One region of the Paenibacillus sp. sptzw28 genome, then DNA from elsewhere that is predicted to be linked to it. Evidence: predicted binding sites of a transcription regulator. Region 1 holds the regulator's gene; each other region holds the start of a gene.
The links. Region 1 encodes Rex, which represses fermentation and respiration genes when NADH is low (regulators of the CRP and FNR family bind a similar motif). Its sites were predicted from a motif close to TTGTGAAATATTTCACAA; they were not measured.
Positions count from the first base shown of each region.

Region 2: a site for Rex is predicted at 1,500-1,517, ahead of nadA (quinolinate synthase NadA). Genes of this name have one in related genera too.
Region 3: a site for Rex is predicted at 1,485-1,502, ahead of KZ483_RS09610 (cytochrome ubiquinol oxidase subunit I). Genes of this name have one in related genera too.

Region 1 covers NZ_CP080545.1:4,069,260-4,072,444, reverse strand. The annotation lists gene dinG (ATP-dependent DNA helicase DinG) at 1-904, shown strand, start outside; gene KZ483_RS18560 (redox-sensing transcriptional repressor Rex) at 901-1,551, shown strand; gene KZ483_RS18555 (amidohydrolase) at 1,532-2,833, shown strand; gene KZ483_RS18550 (cell wall elongation regulator TseB-like domain-containing protein) at 2,866-3,185, shown strand, end outside.
Region 2 covers NZ_CP080545.1:196,503-199,687, forward strand. The annotation lists gene nadB (L-aspartate oxidase) at 1-502, opposite strand, end outside; gene nadA (quinolinate synthase NadA) at 534-1,472, opposite strand; gene ftsH (ATP-dependent zinc metalloprotease FtsH) at 1,776-3,185, opposite strand, start outside.
Region 3 covers NZ_CP080545.1:2,186,362-2,189,546, forward strand. The annotation lists gene KZ483_RS09610 (cytochrome ubiquinol oxidase subunit I) at 1-1,253, opposite strand, end outside; gene KZ483_RS09615 (PrkA family serine protein kinase) at 1,865-3,185, shown strand, end outside.

The DNA.
Region 1 (3,185 bases):
GAATAATAATATACGGGCAAAATCGATACATCTCTACGCGGTTCCGGCGGACGTAAGCCAGCAGCTGCGCACCTATTTTTTTGAAACGAAGAAGAGTGTAGTCCTTACTTCCGCTACGCTGTCGGTACAGAAATCGTTCCAATACGCCTGCGAGCAGCTGGGCTTGGAGCAGGATGAACAGACGGGAAGGCTGAAGACGGTGCAGCTGCCTTCGCCGTTTAATTACCGCGAACAGGCGCTCGTTGTGATACCGCGTAATTTTCCGGTGCTCAAGGGTGCCGCCGGCGACCCGCTGTTCAATGAGATGCTCGTGAAGTCCCTGGCCGAAGCGGCGATTGAGACGAAAGGCCGAATGCTTGTCTTGTTCACCTCCTATCGCATGCTGCGGCAGGTCTACGATCCGCTGAAAGAAGCGTTAGAGCCGAGCAATATTCAGCTGCTCGGTCAAGGCATCGACAGCGGCAACCGCAGCAAGCTGACGCGGCGGTTTCAGCAGCAGGCGGCGTCTGTTCTGCTCGGGACGAGCAGCTTCTGGGAGGGGGTCGATATTCCGGGCGATGCTCTGACTTGTCTTGCAATCGTGCGGCTGCCCTTTCAGCCGCCAAACCACCCGCTGGTGGAGGCGAAATCCGAGCTGCTGCAGGAGCAAAAGCAAAATCCGTTTATGAAGCTGTCCATTCCCCAGGCGGTCATCCGCTTCAAGCAGGGCTTCGGCCGGCTTGTACGCACGACCAGCGACCGCGGGATCGTTCTCATTTATGATACGCGCGTTATCGATACGTACTATGGAAAATATTTTCTATATTCGCTGCCCGGACCTAAAATTGAGCATATGCATTTGGAGCAGATCGTTCCAAGGATCAGGGATTGGTTATCGCCAGCTCAAGGGGGAATGGAAAATTGAAAAAAATATCCGAAGCGGTCGTACGCAGACTCCCCGTCTATTTGCAGGTGCTTAATGACTTGCATAAACGGGATGTTCAAACGGTTTCCTCGCAGGAGCTTGGCAACAAGCTGAATCTGAATCCGGCGCAAATACGTAAGGACCTTGCCTATTTCGGAGAGTTCGGGCGCAAGGGCATAGGTTACGACGTGACCTATCTGATCGAGAAAATCAGGCAAATTCTCAAGCTTGACCAGCCTCTTAATGTCGGCCTCGTGGGCGCCGGAAATCTGGGGCGGGCGCTTTGCAATTACAACACCTATTTGAAGGATAATATGAAAATTACGGCTGTATTCGACTCTCACAGATCGATAGTGGGTACGTCGATCAACGGCTTGACTATACTGCCGATGGATCAGCTGAAGGATGTCGTGATAAAGCGGAATATTCGGGTGGGCATTATTACCGTTCCCGCTTTCGAGGCTCAAAGTGTGGCGGACCGTTTTGTATCAGCCGGCGTTGAAGGGATATTGAATTTCGCACCGACGATATTGCGTGTGCCGGACCATGTCCGGATTCATTATGCGGATTTCACAACGGAGCTGCTAAGCTTAGCCTATTATTTGGATAAAGAAGGGGACGACGAGGATGAACCGGCTGTGGATTGAGAACGGCACATTTGTAACAATGGATGAGAAGCGCCCCGTGTTGAAAGGGCATATGGTCGTTCAGAACGACCGAATTTTGTATCTCGGTGAAGAGCCGCCGAACCCGCTTCCACAAGGCGCACAGCGCATAGACGGCCGGGGATTTCTCTACATGCCGGGCCTTATTAATACGCATGGCCATGCGGCAATGTCGCTGCTGCGCGGCTATTCTGACGACCAAACGCTGCAGGTGTGGCTGGAGAAGAAGATGTGGCCGATGGAAGCGAAATATGTCGATCAGGATACCCGCTACGGTACTTCGCTTGCCGTTATCGAAATGCTGAAATCCGGGACTACGACATTCGTCGATATGTATGACCGGATGAATATCGTCGCCCAGGTGGTGGAGGAGTCGGGAATGAGGGGCGTCCTTACCCGAGGCGTCATCGGTTTATGCCCGGTGGACGTGCAAAACGCCAAGCTCGAGGAAGCGAAGCAGTTTGTACGGGATTGGAATGGTAAAGCCGAAGGCCGAATTGCCGCCATGCTCTCGCCGCACGCTCCTTACACCTGCCCGCCCGATTATATCGAACGCGTTGTTGATGCAGCCCATGAACTGGATGTGCCTCTGCATACCCATATGTCCGAAACGGCTGCCGAAGTGCAGCAGAATGTGGACGATTACGGCTGTCGTCCGGTGGAGCACCTGGATAAGCTGGGGTTCTTCTCCCGGCCGTCGTTCGTAGCCCATGCCGTTCATCTTACGGACGAGGAAATCTCACTGCTCGCCGAGCGGGGGGCGGCGGTTTCGCACAATCCTGCCAGCAACCTGAAGCTGGCAAGCGGCGTCGCCCGCGTGCCGGAGCTGCTTAAAGCCGGCGTAACGGTATCGCTCGGTACCGACAGCGCAGCAAGCAACAACAACCTTGATTTGTTCGATGAAATCCGGTTGGCGGCGTTGATCCACAAGGGTGTATCGGGTAATCCGACCGTCGTGCCTGCCTGGGAAGCACTGAAGATGGGAACCGTATACGGCGCGCGTACCGTCTGGCAGAATGATCGGATCGGAATGCTGCAGGAAGGGATGAAAGCGGATTTTATTGCCGTCGACACCGAACAGCCTCATTTCTATCCGCAAACCGATTTTGTTTCACATCTCGTATATTCGGGGTCGGGCCGCGACGTAAAGCACGTCTGGATCGACGGTCGGCAGGTGGTTCATAACGGCAGCTGCCTGTTGATGGACGAGGAGAAAATCCGGGCGGAAGCGCAGCGGTGTTATGAAAGGCTGTTGAATACTTGATGCGAGCGGGCCGCCGAAAACAACCAGCCTTCATGACGGCTGCAAAATGGACGACGCTTGCCGTCTTCTGCGTAATTCTGGCACTTATCGGCCTAAATGCATTCTACCGTTCCGTTGAATCTCCTCTGTGGCAGGAAGAGCGTACGGCGGAAGCTCAGGCGCTGGCGACCGGACTGCTGAAGAAAGCGGCAGACTCTCACAAATTCGTATGGGATGAAACGGTATGGATTGTAGAAGGAACCGATACGGACGGAGACGATGCTTACGTATGGCTGAACAAAGGAGGGCCCGTCAAGATTAAAGCGAAGGACGGACTCACCAAGGTCGAGATGAAGAATCATTTCTTGAAATC
Region 2 (3,185 bases), 2.2 Mb from region 1:
CAAAATGGTCATCCCAAACTTCGATTCGCGGGTTTTCAACGGCTTTCTCCGAAAGAGCGCGGACAATCTCGAACCCTGTCGCATCTCCGTTCGCATGTAAAATGCGCCGCTGGCTGTGCGCACCCTCCTTCGTCAGTGCGAACTCCCCGTTCTCCTGATCGAATTGTGTTCCCATGCGCACCAAATCACGAACGCCCTTCGGACCCTCGTGTACCAATACTTCAACCGCTTCATGCGAGCATAACCCTGCACCGGCGATCAGCGTGTCCTGGCGATGATATGCAGGGGAATCGTCCTCGGAAATAACAGCGGCAATTCCGCCCTGCGCATAACGGGTGTTGCTGTCAAGCAGCGATTTTTTCGTTATCATGAGCACTTCATTGGCAGCGCTCGCTTTAATCGCGGTAAAAAGGCCGGCTATGCCGGCCCCAATGACGATGACATCTTTATCTATAACAGGCAGATCTTCCAGTGAAGCATCAACTAAATATCGTGGAACCATTCGTATGAGTTTCCTTTCTGGGCAGCAGATGCTATTTCACCTGCAGCATCCGCTCCAAGGATAAACGAGCCTGATCTGCAACATGCTCCGGAACGTAAATCTGCGGCTGCATCGTCTCCAGGCATTTAACAAGCTTCTTCAAGTTGTTCACTTTCATGTTCGGGCAAACCAGATATTTGGTTGCAAAATGGAACGTTTTATCCGGGCTGTCAAGACGCAGCTGATAGCCTGTACCATCTTCCGTCCCCACGATAAACTCCTTACAGTCTGACTCCTTGCAGTATTTGATGATGGCCGTTGTGCTGCCGACAAAATCGCCGAGCTCCACCACTTCCGGGCGGCACTCGGGATGCACAACGAACTGCGCATTCGGATACTTCGCTCTCATCTCTTCTACATCTTTGACGGTGAGCATGTCGTGCGTGTTGCAGTAACCTTCCCAGATTATCATTTTTTTATCGGTGTGCTGCTGCACGTAGTGACCGAGATTTTTATCCGGCACCCAAATCACTTCATCCGATTCCACCGAATTAACTACACGCACGGCATTGGCAGATGTACAGCAGATGTCGGTCTCCGCTTTAATTTCGGCCGAGGAATTAATGTAGGTGACAACCTTCGCATTGGGATGCTGCGCTTTAAGCTTGCGAAGACCATCGACGTTGACCATATCTGCCATCGGACAGCCGGCACGTTCGTCGGGAATGATTACCGTTTTATTCGGAGCCAAAATTTTGGCGCTTTCCCCCATAAAATGTACGCCGCAGAATACAATGACGTCTGCGTCGGTCTGAGCGGCTTTCTGTGCGAGCAGAAACGAGTCCCCGCGGAAATCCGCCACTTCCTGTATCTCATCACGCTGATAATAATGCGCTAAAATAATTGCGTTACGCTCTTTCTTAAGCTGCATTAAACGTTCCCGCAGCTCACGGTTTTGTTCCGCTTTGCGCTCGAGAGCCAATGCTTCCATGGTTATGATCTCCTCTTTTCGCTGACTTTGTGAACAGATGCACAATCCCAGACATGCCTTATTTATGAAGTGCCCCCGCACACAATCCGTCGGCTACAATTTCGATTGTTTAACACTTAATTTACACAAGTGAACGGGATGCTGTCAACCGACAAATGGAGCCGATTTGACCGTTCTTAGGAAAGAAAGTGCTGCATGGAACGCTTAACGTCGTCAAAGCTTACACGACCTCCTGTTAAAACGCTTTTATGAGGAAAAAGGCTGCCCGAGCAATTTCGCTCGGACAGCCTATTATGAAATACGCTAACCCTTATTCGTGTCGTCTCCGCCATCCGGATCTGCAGGGGGAACGATGTCGCCCGATTCCTTAGTCTGAATGCGGACCTTGACGCCGCCGATCGTGTCGATAATTGGTTCGGCTTTCGGCTCTCCATTCGAATCATTAGATCCGCCGTCGCCGCTGCCGTCAATCGTACCGGTTTCGATGAGGCGCTTAATCTGTTCGAGCTCAAGCGTCTCTTCGGTAAGCAGTGTTTGCGCGATCAGATGCACTTCCTTGCTCTTCTCGTTAAGCAGGTTTTTCGCACGGGTGTAGCAGTCATTGATGAAGCTTTGCATTTCTTGATCGATTTCATAAGCAATCGCATCGGAGTAATTCTGCTCGTGTCCGATATCGCGGCCTAAGAATACTTGGCCCTGCGAGCTGCCGAACTGCATTGGTCCGAGCTTTTCGCTCATCCCGTATTCCATGATCATGCTGCGAACAATGCTGGTCGCCTGCTTGAAGTCGCTGTATGCGCCGGTGCCGATTTCGCCGATAAATATTTCTTCGGCCACGCGGCCACCGAGCAGCCCGGTAACTTTATCAAGCAGCTCCTGCTTGGTCGTCAGCATACGATCGCCGTCTTTAGGCAGCATGATGACGTATCCGCCGGCCCGGCCGCGCGGGATAATCGTTACCTTATGCACCATATCGGCGTGTTCGAGGAAATAACCTACGATTGTATGACCCGCTTCGTGATAAGCGACGATCCGCTTCTCACGGTCGCTGATTACGCGGCTGCGTTTCTCCGTACCGACAATAACACGGTCAATCGCTTCATCAACCTCAACCATCGCGATATCCTTCTTATTTCGGCGTGCCGCCAAAAGCGCGGCTTCATTAAGCAGGTTCTCCAGATCTGCGCCGGTGAAGCCTGTCGTCCTCTTTGCAATGACATCGAGCTTGACGTCCTTCGCAAGGGGCTTGTTACGGGCATGCACCTTAAGCACCGCTTCGCGGCCTTTAACATCCGGACGGTCTACCGTTATTTGACGGTCGAAACGTCCCGGGCGCAGAAGCGCGGGATCAAGAATATCAGGACGGTTCGTCGCTGCTACGATGATGATACCTTCGTTGGCGCCGAAGCCATCCATCTCGACGAGCAGCTGATTAAGCGTTTGTTCACGCTCATCGTGCCCGCCGCCAAGCCCTGCTCCCCGTTGACGGCCGACAGCGTCGATCTCGTCAATGAAGATGATACAAGGGGCGTTTTTCTTCGCGTTCTCGAACAAATCGCGAACACGGGAGGCGCCGACACCGACGAACATTTCGACGAAATCGGAACCGGATATGCTGAAGAACGGTACGCCCGCTTCACCCGCAACAGCGCGGGCAAGCAGCGTTTTACCGGTACCCGGAGGGCCCACAAGCAAGACGCCTTTCGGAATGCG
Region 3 (3,185 bases), 1.9 Mb from region 1:
ACGAGATACAAAAGTGCAAAGACAACCAGCATTGTATCGACATGACCGGAAGCAGTGGCGCCTTCCGAGGTTTTCATAATACCGTGAAGAATCCACGGTTGACGGCCGACCTCCGAGAAGATCCAGCCATGCTCGATCGTAAGCATAGCGACCGGTGCGGCGAGGATAACTGCGCGCAGCAGCCATTTGGAAGTATAGGCTAAGCTGCGTTTACGCCACAGAACGAGCATGAACACAGACGATATAAGGGTCATCAGCGCGACGAGCGCCATTTTCATATCGAAAAGGTAATGAATCCAGAGCGGCGGATGTTCATCTGCCGGTATATCGTTCAGTCCGGTAACTTCGGCATTAGGCGTGCCGTGGGCGAGAATACTGAGCGCATAAGGAATCGTCAGCCCGTACTTGATTTCATTGTCCTTCGTAAGCACTCCGCCAAGCACCAGCGGCGCTTGCTTCGATGTCTCAAAGTGCCATTCCATCGCGGCCAGCTTCTCCGGTTGGTAGTTGGCCAGATATTTGCCCGAGAGGTCGCCGATTATTGCGCTTCCGATCAGGAATACAAATGCGGAAACCATCGTAAGCTTGAGCGCTTTCTTGTAATACACATGCTGCCGGCCTTTAAGCAGCGACCATGCCGAGATAGCCGCGAGTACAAAGGCGCATGTCGCATATGCGGTAATAAGAACGTGAGAAACCTTAGTCGGCATAGCGGGACTAAGCATTGCGCCGAACGGAGAAATGTCGATAATTTTACCGTCCTTGACGGTGACGCCAGCCGGGGCGTTCATAAAAGCATTCACAACCGTGATGAAGAAGGCGGAAGCCGAAGAGCCGATAACGACCGGAATAAGCAGCCAGAAGTGAACCATCCTGCTTCTGAACCGGTCCCATGTATATAGATAAATGCCAAGGAAAATTGCTTCGAAGAAGAAAGCGAACGTCTCCATAAAGAGCGGCAGCGCGATCGATTGTCCGGCAACGCGCATGAAGCTGGGCCAAAGCAGACTGAGCTGCAGTCCGATAGCTGTCCCGGTTACGACACCGACTGCGACGGTAATAACGAAACCGCGCGCCCATCGCCGGGCCATGAGCAGGTAATGCTCGTCATTTCGTTTCAGGCCGATCCACTCGGCAAGAGCGATCATGAGCGGCACCCCGACACCGATAGTTGCGAAAATGATGTGAAAAGCGAGTGTGAGTGATGTAAGTATTCGACTGTAGACGACTGGATCATATCCGCTGAGCAGCATAACAATTCCCTCCCGATAGGTAGCAACTTGCTTGTATTTGTAATATTACCTGTATGGCCGCTATTTGAATAAATAACGGGACAGGGACAGCAGCATAATGACCGCTACTGCAATGCACAGGATGATGAGCCGTTTTTCCTGCTTGTTGATCCGATTATCATTTTCGTCACGGGCCACCCGGAATCCCTTCTTTCCTATGTTCGTATGTCCTTAATTGTATTATAAACTTAATTGTGATTATTTTCACAATAAATTGTGAGCAGCAGTTGACTAAATAGTGTCAAGTTATTGAACCTCTGGAGAAAGACGCAGATTACGGAGTAAAAATCATGTCATACACTACTCGCAAGCATGTTTATATCAGTCAAATCCAGTCGATAATTTAAAAGACAGAATATTCATATTTATCAGATAATTTAAAAATGTTATAATATAGATATAGATAAAAGTTTGCTGTACTGTCTTCCGCTGGGCAGTTTTCGATTTGCGGGTCGGCAGCAATATGCTGGATAAGGAGATCTGCGACTGTGTTGTGGCGATCTGGTTGTGAATGCCGAGGAATGCTTTCGAAGCCGGTTTTTGCTCACGCAAAACACTGAGGAGGGGACGATATGTTATTTTTGGACAAGCTGGCGGATTATCGTGAAAGTGAGAACAAGCTTCATTGGGAAGGGACATTTGTCGAATATTTGGACCTTGTCCGGGAGCGTCCTGAAATTGCGGGACTTGGACACGACCGCATCTATCGCATGATTGAAGCGGCGGGAATTAACGATTTGGAAGAGGGCCGGCGCGAGTACAAGTTTTTCAGTTCCGAATTATTTGGGCTCGAGGACGATTTGCAGATATTGGTCGAGGAATATTTTCGCCCGGCGGCACAGAGGCTGGACGTCCGCAAACGGTTATTGCTCTTAATGGGCCCTGTCAGCGGGGGCAAATCGACTCTTGTGGCCCTGCTCAAGAAAGGGCTGGAGAAGTATTCGCGAACCGATGCCGGCGCAGTTTATGCAATCAAGGGCTGTCCTATGCAGGAGGAACCGCTTCACTTGGTGCCGCTAGAGCTCCGTCCGGATTTTTACCGCGAATACGGAGTCAAGATTGAAGGGGATTTATGCCCTGTTTGCCGGCTGCGCCTGGAGACGGAATTCGACGGCCGCATGGAAAATATGCCTGTGGCGCGCGTGCTGTTCTCGGAGGCGAAACGTGTAGGTATAGGCACATTCGCCCCATCCGATCCAAAGTCGCAGGATATCGCCGATTTGACTGGCAGCATCGATTTCTCCACCATCTCGCAATATGGGTCCGAATCCGACCCGAGGGCATACCGTTTCGATGGAGAGCTGAACAAGGCGAACAGAGGGCTGATGGAATTTCAGGAAATGCTCAAATGCGACGAGAAGTTTCTGTGGAATTTGTTGTCCCTTACCCAGGAGGGTAATTTCAAAGCGGGGCGGTTTGCGCTGATCTCGGCCGATGAATTAATAGTAGCGCATACGAATGAAACGGAATACCGCTCTTTCATCTCCAACAAGAAGAATGAGGCGCTGCATTCCAGGATGATCGTCATGCGTATTCCCTATAACCTTAAGGTCACCCAGGAAGAAAGAATCTATTCCAAGCTGATTGATCAGTCCAACATTCACGGTGTTCATCTGGCTCCGGCTACATTATGGACCGCCGCCGTGTTTAGTGTGCTCTCGCGGCTCAAGGAATCGAAGAAGCCCGGCATGGACCCGATCAAAAAAATGTATCTATACGACGGGGTCGAAGTGGACGGCGCGAAAAGCGGCGACGCCCAGGAGCTGAAGAAGGAATTCAACGACGAAGGCATGTCCGGAGTCGACCCCCGCTATGTGATCAACCGGATTTCAAGTGCGCTCATTAAGGGCGACAAATCATGTATTAATGCGCTTGATGTGCTGAAATCGCTCA